3 regions of the Lysinibacillus sp. RC79 genome follow, and region 3 is predicted to be linked to each of the others. Evidence: riboswitches for the same ligand, from Rfam matches in the RefSeq annotation. Region 3 holds a riboswitch; each other region holds the start of a gene.
What was found. Region 3 has a riboswitch for cobalamin ahead of ABH968_RS06630 (ABC transporter substrate-binding protein). Riboswitches for the same ligand answer to the same signal wherever they lie in the genome.

Region 1 (5,863 bases), on a different contig from region 3:
CCCTAGTATTTTTCCTTTTTCAACGGAAAAACTAATATCATGGACGATCGGTACATCTTCATAGCCACCAGAAAGATGTTCAACAACAATCATGCCCGTACCCCCTTGCCTCTACGTTGCTTATAAAAAATATAGGAAAAAACGGGCGCCCCAATAAATGCAGTAATGACACCAATCGGTAGCTCTCTTGGTATAATAATTGTTCGTGCTATTAAATCACAAATAATCAACAAAGTTGCTCCATTTAAAAATGATAATGGCAATAAATGACGATGATCGGAACCCCAAACCATTCTCGTCATATGAGGAACAACTAAACCGACAAAGCCAATCGTTCCAGAAACCGCTACCGCAGCTCCTGTCAACATTGATCCACCCACTAAAATAATATATTTACTACGCTTAACATTGACACCTAAATGCTTCGCGCGTTCTTCACCATATAACAGAACATTTAACTCGCGTCTTTGTGTCCAAAGCATAATTGAGCCAATTATGACAAACGGGATGATCATCTGAACGTATGGCCAACCACGCATCGATACTGAACCGAGCAACCATCCGATAACTTGGCGTAGCTCCTCACCAGACAATGCAATCATTAATGAAATCAGGGAACCTAGAAATGAACTAAATATTACCCCTGTTAAAATAAGAGTTTCCATTTTTAACGAGCGGTCTACTATTCTAGCAAAACCCATAACAGCTACCATCGTTAATATGGCACCAATCATACTAAAGATTGGCAATGTAAAATGGCCGACTACAGGTATTGATATACTAAAGAAAATCGTCATAACTGCGCCAACTGATGCACCAGAGGAAACACCTAACGTATAAGGGTCAGCCAAAGGATTTTTTAATAAGCCTTGAAAAGCTGCCCCTGCAATAGCAAGTGATGCCCCTACAAGCCCTGCTAGCAGAACTCGAGGTAAACGAATCTTCCATAAAATATTGGCAGCTGTTTCATCAGCCGCCTTATTCCACACTACTTCTAGTGGAATATGAACTGAGCCTATCGCTACTCCACACCAGATGCTAATGATAAGAAGTGTAATTGCTGATCCATAGGCTACAATTGTTTTACTCATTTAAACGCCTCTGGGTAGACGGCCTTCGCTAATTCCTCTAGACCATCTGCTAAACGGGGACCTTGACGACTTGTCGTATTTTCATCCACTTGCACAATGGCTTTATTTTTCACAGCAGTAATTGTCTCAAAGCCTGGACGTTGCGGAATTTTCGTTAAAATATTTGGTACATAATTATATGCCACAACAATGACATCTGGATTTTTCGTGATAATTTGTTCAGCATCAATTTGATACCAGTCATTTGTATCTGCTGCCACATTTTCGGCATGAATCATTTCTAGCATCTCATTCATAAATGTACCTTTACCAGCTGTATAAATCTGTGGCTCATCAGAAGATTCTACAAAGACTTTTTTTGGCTCAACACCCTCAAGTTTTGTTTCAACTTCTTCAACTTTTGCCTTCATGTTTGCGACAATTTTTTTAGCCTCTTCTAGTTTTCCTGTTGCACGACCAAGCTGTTCAATCGTTGTGTAAGTTTCATTAAAGTTTTTGGCATCCGCTACAACAAATACTTTCACACCTGCAGCCTCAAGCTGTTCAACTGCTCCTTTTGAATAACCCATACCCGATGCATGCGCAAAAACGATATCTGGCGATAAAGCAATAATTTGTTCAATATTATAATCCATGCCGCCAACCTTTTCTTTTTTAGTAACCTCTGGCGGATAATCATCATTATCTGTTACACCAACTATTTCATCATTTAAGCCAAGGCTAAATAAAATTTCTGTGTTACTTGGAATGAGAGAGACAATTTTTTCAGGAGGTGCTTCTAGCGTAATATCCTTGCCAGTAGCATCTGTTATCGTCATTGGGAATGTTGCTTGATCTACTTTTGCAGTCTCTTGTTGCTCTGCAGATGACGGCTTGTCATTTGTTGCCTCTTTTGTATTACATGCAGCAAGCAAGCCAATAGCTAAAAATGCTGATAATCCTATTTTCCAAAATTTCTTCATGTGAATCCCCCTTATTCTATTAGTGCATATAGTTTTTAACGCTTTGTTTTTCTGATTTATCGATACATTTTAGTTTTTTATCGCCTAACATTGTGAGTTTATTGCCCAACTTCATGGATTTATCGCCCACTTTTTCAAATTTATCGACATTCATCTTCCAAAACAAATACCCCTCATCATAAAACAATGAGGGGTCAAATTTGCACAAAAAACATATACAAAATCCACCATCCTATCCTCGTAGGCTACAACGTGTTTTCTATAAAGGCAGGTCTCCTGGCTCGTGCTCCATACGCTTTTTCAAGCCTTCCCGAAAATTTCAGTGGCGTAGATTGAAAAAACTCACACATACAGTGGCGGGACCGCATCGGAATTACACCGATTTCCCTTTTCACTTTACTTAAGTAAAGAACCTTTATAATATTCAGTTGATTGTATTATACATGAAAATGAAAGAAGTCGCCTCCATTCGAGACGACTCCTAAACAAATCAATTATGTCCGGCATACTGAAAGAAGTTAGACTATATCTGAAAAATACTGTACCGTTTTCATCGGTGCACCCATTTCTCGTAACGCCCATGTGTGCTCTAAATAAATATCTGCTAGCTTCTCATATTTGCCGCCGAATCTTTGTGCCCATTCGACTGCTACAACACTTTCATATAAATGTGCCATTTTCTCAGCGACTTTTTTTGCTTCAAACGTTTTTGTTGCATCATCTAAACGACTAAATGTTTGCAAAGTTGCATCTAGTTTTGCTAATTGATCCACGACAATTTCGACTAATGGATTGTCAGCTAGCTTTTCTAGACGTTCTTCCATGACACGAACAAACATTTCGTGCGCATGAAACTTATCAACTAAACGAATGAGCTCTAAAGCTAAAATATTCGCAGTCCCCTCCCACACAGTAAGTACCTGTGCATCTCTTAATAACCGAGGTGTAACAAAATCTTCAATATAGCCATTTCCGCCATGTAATTCAATGGCTTCACTCGCATAATGTACAGCTTGCTCTGCCGTTTCTTTTTTCATGATCGCAATATACAAGCGATTCAAAATGATGTCCTCTTTATTCCCCTGCCCACTAGTTACTTTATCGTACAGCTGAATAAGATCAAAAACCGTGGCAACTTCTACATGAAGCTTGGCAGCGAATTTCCCAAGTGTATCCTGAATCATAGGGTATTGCGTTAAAGGCTTACCAAACGCATGACGATTTGTCACATAATGCTTCGCCTCTAAATATCCGCGGCGCATAATGCCGATAGAAGCAACCGCATTGCAAATTCTTGATAAATTAAGCGCCTCCAGCATATAATAAATTCCTTTATTCGGATCACCTACGACATAAGCTAGCGCACCATCAAATTCAACCTCACCAGAAGGTACTGCTCTAACGCCAAGCTTATCCTTTAAACGCCGAATGCGGAGATTATTAACTGTGCCATCCTCATTTCGCCATGGAGCTGCAAACAATGTTAAGCCTTTTGAGCCTGCCTGAGCCCCTTCCATGCGTGCCAATACCATGGTTACTCCACACATTCCCGCGTTAGATGCAAAATATTTCTCCCCATATAAACGATACTGATTGCCGTCCTTTCTTGCCTCTACAACATTCGCCCCAACATCAGAGCCACCTTGACGCTCCGTTAAAAATGTCGCCCCCTCATATAGCTCCGTATCTCCTGTTGCACAAACATGCGGTAAAAAGCGTTCCTTCACCTCATCACTCGCATAATGATCAAGGAGATAAGCAGCTGCCATTGTTAAAGTAACAGGACAGTAAAAGCCTGGCTCAGCATGTGACAGTATATAGCCTTGAGCAAAGCTATAGACATAGTTGCCCTTTCTACCTAATTGCGGAATATCCTTGTGCACATAGCCAACAATGCCGGTATTGTATGTTTCTTCAATTGTTTTTTTATAGCCATCATTGACCCAAACTTCTGACACTTCTTCACCATAGGCATTATACCTTTGTAATCGAGGTTCACCCTCTCTATCCGTATGTTTGGCTCTCACATCAATATCTCCAGCACAAAGCTCACCGAAATCTGTTAGCTCACGTGTTGCATAGTCCACAAACTCTTTATCTAGCATCATTTCTAAAATTTTATGCAGTGTATCATTATCTTTAAAAAAGTTCATTGTTTTCATTTCTTCCTGTTGTAAAACCTTCATGCTATCTCACCTCTTGTCCCTTCAAGGTTTGTTTTAATATTTTGCCCGATGCATTTCGTGGTAGCGCTTCCACACGTTCAAAGATGCGTGGAATTTTATATTTAGCAAGATGCTCCTCTAAATAAGCTTTAAGTCCGCCCTCGTCAATATCTGTTTTAGCTGCATAAACAGCCTTCACCGTTTCTCCCCACTCCGGATGTGGTACACCAATAACAGCAACTTCAAATATCCCCTCATAGCTCAACATACTATCTTCAATTTCTTTCGGATAAATATTCACACCGCCTGAAAAAATAACATCCTTTTTACGATCCACAATCCAAATATAGCCGTCCTCATCTATCCGAGCTAAGTCACCTGTTTTCAGCCAGCCATCTATAAATGCAGCCTTTGTTGCAACATCATCCTTGTAATAACCCAGCATATTGCTCTCACCGAATAACACAATTTCTCCTACTTCACCAACACTGACATCTTCTCCATTGTCGTTAATAATACGCAGCTCCGCTCCAAGTGGTGCACGTCGACCAACGCTCCCCGCCTTCGTTTCATGCTCTTCACCAAACAATATTGAACCGTTTGGACCAGCCTCTGTTAAACCATAAACACAGGTTAAATTTTCTGTTCTGAAAGCTTTTTGTAAATGGCGGACTTCGTTTTGTGATAACGGCGCTCCACCATAAGCCCACCATTTCATCGATGATAAATCAGTTGTTTGCAATCTTGGCAGTTGGGCTGTTAACAAATAAGCAACAGGTGCTCCAAAGAAATGCGTTGTCCGTTCCTGCTCAATTGAGTCAATAAATAAATCGGGTGTAAATGTTGGTGTTAGCACATTTGTTGAGCCTACAAGTACTCCTGCCATTAAAAATAAATGTAATGGGGCTGAATGCGTCAACGGCATCATAAGAAGGATCCGGCTTTCAGGCTTTACTTCCATTTCTACCGCAATCATTTGCGCTACAGTTATAATATTGCGATAGCTAAACAATACTCCCTTTGGTTTTCCAGTTGTACCCGAGGTATATAAAATCGTTGAGACATCATCTTCATTCAACTGGCAATCAATTGTTTGAATGCTTGCATGTTGAATAAGTGTTTCATAGTTTAGCCAACCAGCCTGCTCTTGACCTGTTTTGATTTTTAAAGGAACAACCGTGATGTTTTCGACAGCTGCAAAAATTGCCTCATGGACTAGAATAGCTTTAGCATCAGCATGCTGTGCTACATATTCGACCTCTTGCAGCGTAAACTTCGCATTTACTGGAACGACAATAGCTCCAATACGCTGAATAGCAAAATAGCTAACAACAAACTCTACAACATTAGGCATAAAAATGATTACTTTATCGCCTTGACGCACACCCTGCTCTAATAAAGCATGACTAAAACGTGTCACTTGCTCATCTAAATCACGATAAGTCACTCGTCTCCCCTGACAAACAACAGCTTCACTCATAGGGTACTTTCGTGCATTACGTGCTAACAAATTAGAACTATTCATCGTGCATCTCTCCCTTTAAAGTCGCTAATTTTTCTATAAAAACGCCTTGTAATTGCTGTATTTCACTCTTCATTTGTGCAAGCTCTGCTATTTTGCTATCAATCTCTTGAATTTTTTGCT
Region 2 (5,863 bases), on a different contig from region 3:
ATTAAAATTGCAATATGAATATATTGATTGGCTGCACCAACTCCTGATACAGCATTGTCTGATAAAGCACTGAGCATAAATGTATCGGCTAGTCCCATTAACATAAATAAAAATACTTCTAAGAATATCGGCCACGTTAAATGGAACAAACTTAACTTATCTGTCTCTTGTATATCACTTTCTTTTAATGTATCTGCCAATACTTTTCACTTCTCCTATACGCTTCATAAAGATAGATTTTACGGGCAGTTAATCTTCCACTTACCAATTTTGAGGCGGGAGTTTTGTACCTGACGCTTCACTTTCGGTACAAATATATTACGGCCCGTTAACGCGGGATAAAAATATATAGTATCTTATCATAGATTTATAGGGTGTAAAGAGTTTTTATAATGAAACCTTAAAAGAATATGTAAAGCTAGTATAATAAGCAAAAAATCCCTCTCACAATTTTATGTGAAAGGGTTTCTTATCATAGTAAGCAATGGTCCTGCAATTGCATACGTTTTTCTGTTGTTAAGCCAAACTCTTGCTCTAAAAAAGTGGCCTTAGAGCCATATCGGTTATCCATTGCATCAAATGCTGCTTGTAAATAGTCCTCACGGGCAGACATTAAGGCATAAAATTGCTGTAATTCTCGCTCGCTATAATCTTGCTGAATTGTCTGAGCCATTCGCTCTACTAAGGGACGTAGATGTACATTTGTATCTAAATAGTCCTCCATGATCGTTTCCTCAGGTACATCTAAAGCAAGTAAAATAAGTGCACTGCCAATACCTGTTCGATCCTTCCCGACCGCACAATGATGAACAAGCCCTAAATTTTCAGGATGTTGAATCGTTGCTATTAACTCCTTGAACGAGGCATTATTAAAAGGCATTTGTGCATAAAATTCTCTGAACATCTCTGGGCTTACAACCTTATAAAAATCTTTTCCACCAGTGTTTGTAGGCATCTCAAAAGCATGATTTCCCTTTGCTGGTATTTGAATATACTTGGCATACGGGAATACCGGATTAGGATTATTTTGAGCCTCATGGTTGTCTCGATAATCAAAAATTGTTTTCACACCTAGCGTTTCAAATAGCTCCTTATCTGCTTTCGTCATTTTACCAAGTGCTGCTGAACGATAAATCAAACCATTCTTAATAGCACGCCCATCTCTCGACTTATAACCACCCATATCACGGAAATTATAAACTGCCTCAAACGAAGTAATCTTCATATCAAACTGTTTCACTCACTGCACCTCTCTCTGTTAGCAAGCATTCTTATCTCTATTTTATCGAACAATTCGATATAATACCAATTTTCGCACTATGGAATGTTATACACTACTTAGAGAGCGATAAGGGGATTTATTTGAACGTTATCTTTATCGAAGCGGAGCCGGGGGGCCGTATTACCTGATCATTTCTTCATCCAAGCGGAGCGGGGTTTCTCTTTACCCGATCACTTTTCCTTCAAAGCGGAGCAGTTATCCACCTTACCCGATCACTTTCCCGATTAGTCCTCCATCAAAGTGGGGCGGGTTTTTACCAGAGCATTTCACTATCACCCATCAAAAAAAGCTGCCCTTGATAAAGGACAGCTCCAAAATACTATTTTTCAAAATAGACTATTTAAATAACTCAGGGTATACTGCTTTTGCTATTAACTCAACAGCTTCGCCAATACGTGGGCCCGGACGGTTTGAAATATCAGTATCTATAAAATAAACCGCTTTATTTTGAATGGCAGTGATTGAATTCCATCCATCACGAGAAAGGATTTCTGCCGTTGGGTTTTCCACATAGTTTACTGTTGTTAAAATGACATCTGGATTTTTCGCAATAATATCTTCCTCAGATACCTTTGCCCAGCTTTTGAGGTCAGCAAAAACGTTCTTAACATTTGCAGCATTTAAAATTTCCTGTTGGAATGTACCAGAACCAGGTGTATATATGTCTGGCTTTGGACTAATTTCGAAATAGATATTTTTTGGCTCTTTCACATCTTTGACTTTCGCTTGAACTGCCGCAATTTTAGCTTTAATATCTTCATTTAACTTGTCGCCTTTATCTTTGATTCCCATAACCGTTGCGATTTGTTGGATATCCCCATAAACATCATCAAATGATTTAGCTGATTGAATGGCAAACACTTTAATACCTACGTCTTCGAGACCTTTTAAGGCATTTAAATTTTCATCATCGCCTCCAGTTGTATAGGCAATAACGACATCTGGCTTTAACGCTAAAATACGCTCACTATTGAATTTTACAGAATCAGAAACACGCTCAATTTTTTGCGCTTCTTCTGGATACGTATCATACTCAGTTGCACCAACGATTTTATCACCCACACCTAGAGCAAATAGAACTTCTGTATTACTTGGTTGCAATGAAACAACAGTTTTAGGTACGGCATTAAACTCTACTTCTACGCCGCGGTCATCCTTAACTTTATAGCTAGTTTTCTCAACTTGTTGATCTTCCTTAGAAATAGTCTCTTTATTAGTATCCTCTTTCGTGCCACAGCCAACTAATACGAGTGCTAGCATTAACACAGAAAGCCATTGTAGCTTAAACATTTTCTTCATTTCATTGATTCTCCTTTTTCGTTTTCATCGGGTATGACTTACTAATAAACGGTATTTCAGCAATACCAACCCGCTGATTCATAAAGACAGCCATTACAAAAAATACATTGGCTAGTAATCCTAAATAATCAAAGAGAATAGCAGGTATTTCCCGTTCTTCAGATACTATGTGCAAAACGCGATATGATTTTTTCGCCTCACTACGGCATAAATGTAATGCAGTAGCAGCCTCTGTCCCTTGAGGTAATACAAAGTTTTGTATTTCCTCCTTAACATGACTAACATAGAAATCATAGCGATCACTGAGCCAAGTCAAATCATCTTCGGTTACCGCTAATTTACCTCGGACTGAGCCATTTACATGGTAAGCCATTGGTAAAATGGCTAGTAAATCATCTGCTACTACCTCTACCGTTTCCTTTTTTACCGACGCCAAAGCGACGCCAATATGTGTTGTAAGGCTATCCGTTCGAATTTCAAAATCTACCGTTGATGCCTTTTCACGCATAAATGGATAACAAGAATAACGTGCATCTTTTTTCAAATCTAAGTCCCCGCTTTCCTTCGTGAAAATTCTTTAACACCCTCCTTAGGATTTCATCAGGTGAATTATAAGTGTACATAAAAAAACGTTGTTTCCATTCCTAAGGAAACAACGAAAATAACATAAAAATTGTCGCATTGATACGACATAGCCTATGTATTTGCCGCATATTCTCCTAGCTTCCGAAGAGTTATCTATACGTTCAAACAAAGGTCGGTCTCCTGGCTTGTACAGTTCATTCAATCACGTTGTGAGTCATAAAAAACCTTCCCATCAAATAATTCGACAGTGGTATATCTTTATGATTCCTGTACTTACAGTTGCGGAAACAGCTTCGGTTTTTCACCGAATTCCCGATTATGCTATAGTTCAGCACCCTTATTCTGCAAGAATTATTCACTTGTAAAGCAGTTTAACATAGATTGATAGGAAAAAATAGCCGTGGAATTTGAATAAACAAATACGATGGATAAAAATCATGCATGTATTACCTTTTGCACGCGGATATTTTCACTGCCCCCATGGGTATTCATCCTGATCGTGCTGTCGTTTTATTTTTTCATACTTTATAAAACTATTTCTTAACGAAGGTATTGCGCAAAAAATAGACATTTCATAACTTTTAACGGATGGCATTCTTATATTTCTTTTTGAATTTAACATCTCTCTCTTCCTCAATTAAACGCTGTGCAATCTCTAGTAGTTTTGGGTCATTCGTTGCATCGAATAACTTTTTAAAGGATACAATAATATCATAGCGTATTAATGTCGGGTTCTTTTCGTCTAAGCATATTTGAAATCTTTTCGCCAAATATGAAACGACTAAATCTCTTTGTACCTGCCCTGCTAAACCTATTCTCCAAATTGCCTGTAAAGTATGCCTCGCAGTCACTGTTTTTTCATCATACGTTACGGCCCAAATCTTTAAGAAGTCCTCTAATACTCTTTCTTCAGGATCACTTTTTGCTGCCAATGCGCATAAAAATTGTGCAGCACTTGCACGCACATGTTCGTTTTTGTATGTAAGAGCCTGAACAAGTTGTTCCCAAACTGAATATGTCCAATCAACTGGTTCCTGCATAATTTTCATTAATCCTTCGTATGATTTGTATTGTATATCACGGTCACGCTCTGTTAAATTACTAAAAAGTTGCAAAATCTCTTTTTCCATGATTCATCCCTACCTTTATTGTTTCAGAACGTAAAAAATGGTGTACTTGTAAGTGTTGTCTTGATTTCTATTATTCGTTACTTTACTACTACGAAATTAAAGTCGCAAATGATTTTAATTTCAAAGCAAGCTCCCGTATTGTATATTTCAAAATTATCAGAAATGAGGCTCAACATGCAAGGGGGGAACATTTCTTTCAGTTATATAAAGATACATTTTACACGTTAGCTTTATTATTGGAGATGTCACACTTATTTGCCTTCTTTTAAAACCCAACCAAAATACACAATAACGATGGCAATCATTATATGGATAACTAGTGATATTCCTTCTCTCGGCCCTATTATCATTTCAGTAACTAGGGCTATAGTAGTAAATATATCTACTTATGTAAATTTATTCATCCTAGATGTTATTTTACTCATTATTCGTCGAGTAGTCGACCCTAAATTAATGGATCACCATACCGGTTGCGTGATGGGTTTACTCGCAGGACCTTAAATACCGTCAAATAATAAAAAAGGCCATCTTTGTGATTTTTTTACAAAGATGACCTTTTCGCTATTTAAATCGTCTATATAGATAGTAAGGCTTATTGAATACGACCGAAGCCTACTAAATATTGATTCCACCAATCAAGTGATTCAATGACAACACCTTTATTTTGAGCATCGATCATCGTGTTGTTCCCTAAGTAAATACCTACATGCGCTATGCCTGAACCATAGCTGAAGAATACTAGGTCACCTACACGTGCTTCACTTGCTGAAATACGTTGTGTTGCTAAATATTGTTGTGATGCTGTACGTGGTAAAGATACGCCTGATTGTTTGTAAGACCATTGTACAAGACCTGAACAGTCAAATCCTGTTGATGGGTTACTTCCGCCCCAAACATAGCTACGGCCTAGGAATTGCTTTGCAGTTGAAATAGCATCACCTGAAGATGCAGTGCCTGATCCTGAACCAATAACGATTTGTTGTGATTTTTCGTTGTTAGCTTTGCTACTGTTGTTAGCTTTGCTACTATTGTTAGCGTTGCTGTTGCTATTGTTGTTACTGTTACTATTGTTGTTTGTTGCTTGTACAACTGGAGTAGCTGCTTGAAGTGCACGTAAACGAGCTGCTTCTTCCTCTGCTGCTTTACGTTCTGCTTCTAAACGTTCTTCTTCTTGTTTCGTTGCAATTTGTGCCTTTAATGCAAGAGATTTCGCTTCATTTTCAGCTTTTTTTACTTCCATTTCGCTTTCCTTTTGTTGAAGCTCTTGGAATTGCTTTTGAAGCTCTTTTTGTTTTTCATCTAATGTTGTTTTTTGTTTCTCTAAGTTAGCCTTATCTGCTTCTTGTTGATCTACTAATTCTTGGTCAGCATCCATTAATGTTTTAACCGCTACGACACGGTCCATTAAATCTGCAAAGCTTTTTGATTCAAGAACAGCACTTAAATAAATACCCACAGTATTATCTTGAGCTTGGTATGCAGCCATACGATCACTTAAAATCGCTGAACGTTGCTCAATACGTTTTTTAGTATCTACAATATTTGCGTCAACTTCTTTAATATCTGC
Region 3 (5,863 bases):
ATTAAGTGCTGCGCGGGTCAATGATTTATTGTGCTCGATAGTAATGCGCTTTTATGAAATATATTTAGAGGATTTATCACAGGTAGCTCATAAAGACAAACAACTGATTAATTTTGTAGAGCGAGAGTATCATCAATTTTTAGAAGCTGTGAAGGAACTTAATGATTATCATTTAAACTGGCATCCACGTGGTAACGGTCATGAACTATTGCTTGAATTAATTGATAATTTGCAACTTTTGAGAAGCCGACCTGGCAAGGTTTTAATTGATTTTTCTAATTCCCATAGCCACGTTGTGGTGGAACCTTCATATCGCATTTTTAAACAAGCACAGAAAACAGTACAAGCTTTATAAATTAAATACGCGCGGGGTGAAGAAGAATACCCGCGAATTGGAGTGGAATACCCGCGGAAGCAGAGCAAATACCCGCGGAAGCAGAGCAAATACCCGCAATAGCATAGTAAATCCCCAAGAAACATAATAAACAGGACAATGATATAAAATCATGTCCTGTTTTTATGAATTCAGTCAATACAATGCATAGCTGCTTCTGCCTCTTGCCATGGAACGGAGTAGCCCTTGCCTTTTGCACAAAAAATACTAGATGATGTATATTCGGGGTCGGCGTTTTTATCGTAGCCAATTTGTGCAAAAATGTCTTCCGTATTGTGACACACATCATAACCATCAAATTGTAGAGAAAGTACGCCCTTACCATTAGTGTAGGCGGCAAAGGTTGTACTGTAGCTCATAAATGTTGCGATAGGGGCTCGACCGGTTAAAATCGCATCATGTTCAGTTAAGATTGGCGCATCAAATGTACCAGCAGCTTGTTGAATATCGGTCATCATGCGGCCGATAAAATCAGTAGGAGCTTTTAGCTTAAAGCGGTAATACGGCTCTAGTAATACATTTTCTGCTTGCTCCAGCCCTTGCCGTAATGCTCGGAATGTTGCCTCACGGAAGTCGCCACCATCAGTATGTTTAATATGTGCGCGTCCCGTTAAAAGAGTGAAGCGAACATCTGTCACAGGGAATCCTGTTAACAGCCCATGATGATCGCGTTCGAATAAATGTTTTTCAATGAGTCGTTGATGCCCAACCGATAAATCATCCGCATGACATGCATTGACAAATGTATTGCCAGTACCGCGTGTATTTGGCTCCATCAATAAATGTACTTCTGCATAATGCTTTAATGGCTCAAAATGACCATAGCCCGTCACCGTTGTTGCGATCGTTTCCATATATAAAATCTGTGGTTCGCTAAATAAAATGTCTAGCGAGAAGCGTTTATTAAGCACATCGATAAGCACCTCGAGTTGGATGACACCCATAATATGTACATGAATTTCTTGAAATTTTTCATGCCACAGCACACGTAATGATGGTTCTTCCGCTTCGAGTATGCGGAAAATTTTTAATACTTCCTTTATATGTTGATCGCCTTCATATTGTACTTTCGCCTGTAATGTCGGTACTAATTCATAGGGCTGCGGGTTACCTGAATTACCAATGATATCTCCGATGTTTGCTTGACTAATCCCTTTAACTGCGAAAATCTCCCCAGCCTCGACTTCTTGAACTGTTACATAACGGCTGCCATTGTATAGTCGAATCTCAGTCACTTTTTCTGTTACATCTCCAAAGGAAAATTCATCACGCACATGTAACGTTCCCTGCAATGCCTTTAAAAAAGTTAAGCGTTGATGTCCATCATGACGAATTTTAAACACCTCACCTTGAAACGGTGCATTGTTATGAAAATGTATCTCTGTAAGTAGGGGAAGCTGTGCTAGGAATTCCTTTATCCCAATATCTTTCAAGGCAGAGCCAGAAAAACATAGAAAGACCTTTTCCTGTTTAACCATCGTTTGTATTTGAGTAAGGCAGCTAGAGCTATCCAATGTCTCATTAAGAAAAGCATCGAGAAGCTGCTCATCACGTTCTGCAAGCCACTCCATCATGTGATTGGAAACATGGTCAGAACGGAGCGGTTCATCTACGAATAGTACATCCTCAGAGCAATCCTTTTGAAGCTGTGCCATAACGGCTTCAACATCCGCTCCTTCACGGTCAATTTTGTTGATAAAGAAGAAGGTTGGGACGTGATATTGGCGTAAAAGTTGCCACACTGTTTCAGTATGACCTTGTAGTCCTTCAACCGCACTAACAATAATAATGGCATAATCCATAACTCGAATGGCACGCTCCATCTCTGGCGAGAAATCGACGTGTCCAGGTGTATCGATTAACGTATATGTATCATTTCCAATCGTCATGCGACCTTGCTCCGCAAAAATCGTAATGCCTCTTTGACGCTCTAACTCATGATTGTCTAGAAATGTGTCCTGGTGATCTACTCGCCCACGGGCTTGAATACTGTTTGTATGAAATAGTAACTGCTCAGAAAATGTTGTTTTTCCTGCATCAACGTGAGCAAGTACTCCAATTGTTACATTCATAAAAAATCCTCGTTTCTATTAATTCATATCAACATTGTAACAGAATTGGGTAAAAAAATATTTCGTGTAGTGTTTATGTCGCAATAGTGTTAAAATATTTAATATATTTATTATTATGATTTATTTGTGAGATTGTGAATCTGATTATTTACAACAAAATAAAAACGACATATTGGTGCAAATGATTTTGTCATTTGCTTAAAAGGGAAATCGGTGCAAATCCGATGCTGTCCCGCAACTGTAAATGGGGAGTCTATACGAGATGCCACTGTAGCCAACGCTATGGGAAGGCGTATAGATGATGAACCTAAGCCAGGATACCTGCCAATATATATATTTTACTAAACCACGAGGATGGAGATAGTGAACAGGTTGAAGAACCTTTCTTTCGCTATGCTAACCTCTTGGAAACAAGGGGATTTTTTTATGCCCTTTTCTAGAAACTTAACTCGGTAGCAAAGAAGTCTAATGATTTCTTTCTATATATTTAACATCAAAGGAGAAGAGGACATGAAGAAATGGAAACACGTATGGCTTGTCTTTGCACTAGCATTGATCGCTGTACTAGGTGCGTGTAACGCAAAGGACAAACCAGAATCTGCAGCAAATGGGGAGAAGGTAGAGCCTTCACAAGCTGAAACGACAGAAGTAACAATTGAAAATAATGGAACGACACAAGTATATAAGGAAGCACCAAAAAAAGTGATTAGCTTAAATCAACACGTGACAGAAATTATGCTGGCTTTAGGTTTAGAAGATTCAATGGTAGGGACGGCATACTTAGATGACAAAATTTATGAGCCCTTGCAAGCTGCCTACAATAAAGTGCCTGTGTTAGCTGAACAGTATCCTTCAAAGGAGCAGGTTATTAATGCTGAGGCAGACTTTTTATATGGTGGTTGGAAAAGTGCCTTTGGAGAGAAAGGTGTTGGTACACCTGAAGAGCTTGAGGCCTTAGGGATTCACACTTATTTACATACTGCCTCAAATATGACGAAACCAACTTTAGACGATATTTTCACAGATATTCGAAATATCGCGAAAATTTTCCGCATTGAGGATCGTGGAGAAGCTTTAATTGAGAAAATGACAAAGGATGTAGATGCAGTACGTGAAAAATTACCTCAAGATGGGAAAGAACTGCGGGTTTTAGTGTTTGATAGTGGTGATAAAGATGTCTTTACTGCTGGACAGAATTTTATGAATGAGCTTGTCACTATGGCTGGCGGTAAAAATATTTTTGGTGATGTAGAATCAGGATGGACTACGGTATCAAAAGAGAATGTAGTAGAACGAAATCCAGAAGTTGTTGTTGTCGTTGATTACGGAGAAACAACGGCGGAAGAAAAAATAAATTTCTTAAAAAATGATCCAGCCTTAAAAGAAACGGAAGCAGTAAAAAATGAACGCTTTGTGATCTTACCGCTTTCTGCTGCGTCAGAAGGAGTTCGTGCTGCAGAAGCCATTCAAGTTTTGGCAAAAGGTTTCTATCCTGATAACTTTTAAGTTACTAAATAAATCTGGGCTAGCGTTTTGCTAGCTCTTTTTTCATAAGGAGAATCATTTATGAATGCATTCCGTACGAGTATACCGGACAAAACCTTTGAAAAGCTAAACAATAAAGGGGATTTTACTCGTCTTGCCGTAAGTCCTGGTATTATTAATAAACATTATACGCCTGCACAATTTCAAACAATAGCGAAGGTTGTAGGGGAGACCGGTGCGATCAAATACTCTGCCTCTTACAGCATATTATTATCTATTCCAACAGTAGATGTAGCAAATACGATTGAGGAGCTAGAAAATGCTGGTCTGTATGTGGCAAAGCAAGGGCCAATTGTAGCGATGAAGGCCTGTGATTTTTGTGATGGTGATAAGATGGAGGCAGCACCGATTACTGAACAGCTATATCATGCATTAGCAGGAATAACGGTCCCTACAAGATTACGTTTAAATGTCAATGGCTGTGCCTCAGCCTGTTATAATGCGGTCTATGATGATATTGGACTTGTCTATCAAAAGGATAGCTTTGACATCTATTTAGGAGCAGTACCAATGGGGGCGAATGCACAAGCCGGAACGCTGTTTGCAAAAAGGGTAGGAGTGGAGCATATTGAAGGCTTTTTAACGCAAATCATTGAGCTCTATAAGGAACACGCTCGTCCGAATGAACCTTTTTATAAATTTTATCGTAGAACAAAATCTGCTAATTATTGGGAGATATTAAAAAGTATAACTTAATCCGAGATTCATAATCATCTCGTTATACCTCAATAAAATGCCTACAGAAATAAATTGTAGGCATTTCAATTGCATGGTTTTCTAATTTGAATTTAGTAAAGTATCTATAACCTAATTTTCTAAGTACTTTCCGTCCCGATATGCATTATTTTCGAAAGATACGTAATCTTGAATGACTTTATCATTTTCTACTCTATATCCATAAAGCACTGTTGGTTCATCATCAAATTTCACTTGTATTTCGTATCTATTTGATGTTGTTGACAATGAATCTTTGTCTACACTAATTTTCCAAGATGCATTTGGGTATTTTTCTTCTAAATGTACTTCAACCATTTGAGTATATTTATTATATTTTGCATCCTGTATATATGGACGAACAATTAGTAATACTGCATAGCTTAAAAGGATAATAGCTACAAAACTATACAAAATTATTTTTCCTCTTTTTCTAAAAAAGAATGAGATTACGAAAAAGAAATAAATAATGCCAAACACAAAAGATAGCTCTAATGCTTTTAAATCCATATATCTATCTCCTAATAAAATCAATTTTAATCAGATTTTTCTATTTAATTATAACCTATGTAATATAGCATTGCTCCAAAAAAGTTGAGGTTAATAAGAGTGCCTTCTTTATTGAAGGTGGATTTGATTTACTACTGACCCAAAAGTTCAACTAGTTCTTTCGAGAGTTTTAGAAGGTTCTTTATTGTATAGATCCAGCGTTTCTCACGTCTATGCAATAGATGAACATTTAGGGGAGGAATTTGCATATCGTTTCATAGTTTATGTTTCATTATTATTCTGGATCATCGCATATTCTTTAAGCAATACTTTATAAGATTTCCTCTTTTTCATCTGATCACCTTTGAAAAAATGTAATCATACACGGATTGGGCAGAGAATGCTGTATCTTTTATTTTCTGATTTTTCAGAAAAGTAATGACAATTTAACTATGTTTTGATATGGTAGTGGAGAGAAAACGTTTTCGTAAAACGTTTTCTTAAAGAGTGATCTTATAGTAATAGTAGGTGAAGATTATGAAAAGATGGACGATTAAAGATATTGCGAAAAAAGCGGGTGTTTCCATTACCACTGTTTCGCGAGTGTTGAATGAAAAAGAGGAGGGAATGTCCCTAAAGACACGTGAAA

Region 1: linked by a shared signal. The riboswitch ahead of ABH968_RS13650 (ABC transporter substrate-binding protein) and the one ahead of ABH968_RS06630 (ABC transporter substrate-binding protein) in region 3 are both predicted to bind cobalamin.
Region 2: linked by a shared signal. The riboswitch ahead of ABH968_RS09230 (hypothetical protein) and the one ahead of ABH968_RS06630 (ABC transporter substrate-binding protein) in region 3 are both predicted to bind cobalamin.

The regions. Positions count from the first base shown of each region.
Region 1 covers NZ_JBGCCD010000012.1:122,119-127,981, forward strand. The annotation lists gene ABH968_RS13640 (adenosylcobinamide amidohydrolase) at 1-93, opposite strand, end outside; gene ABH968_RS13645 (FecCD family ABC transporter permease) at 90-1,091, opposite strand; gene ABH968_RS13650 (ABC transporter substrate-binding protein) at 1,088-2,053, opposite strand; cobalamin riboswitch at 2,303-2,485, opposite strand; gene ABH968_RS13655 (acyl-CoA dehydrogenase family protein) at 2,572-4,239, opposite strand; gene ABH968_RS13660 (class I adenylate-forming enzyme family protein) at 4,241-5,743, opposite strand; gene ABH968_RS13665 (MerR family transcriptional regulator) at 5,736-5,863, opposite strand, start outside.
Region 2 covers NZ_JBGCCD010000007.1:89,491-95,353, reverse strand. The annotation lists gene ABH968_RS09245 (MATE family efflux transporter) at 1-200, opposite strand, end outside; gene ABH968_RS09240 (tyrosine-protein phosphatase) at 473-1,240, opposite strand; gene ABH968_RS09235 (ABC transporter substrate-binding protein) at 1,619-2,581, opposite strand; gene ABH968_RS09230 (hypothetical protein) at 2,583-3,125, opposite strand; cobalamin riboswitch at 3,320-3,521, opposite strand; gene ABH968_RS09225 (hypothetical protein) at 3,748-4,296, opposite strand; gene ABH968_RS09220 (C40 family peptidase) at 4,889-5,863, opposite strand, start outside.
Region 3 covers NZ_JBGCCD010000005.1:72,753-78,615, forward strand. The annotation lists gene ABH968_RS06620 (hypothetical protein) at 1-355, shown strand, start outside; gene ABH968_RS06625 (GTP-binding protein) at 526-2,466, opposite strand; cobalamin riboswitch at 2,623-2,809, shown strand; gene ABH968_RS06630 (ABC transporter substrate-binding protein) at 2,977-3,972, shown strand; gene ABH968_RS06635 (precorrin-3B methylase) at 4,033-4,707, shown strand; gene ABH968_RS06640 (hypothetical protein) at 4,819-5,235, opposite strand; gene ABH968_RS06645 (LacI family DNA-binding transcriptional regulator) at 5,752-5,863, shown strand, end outside.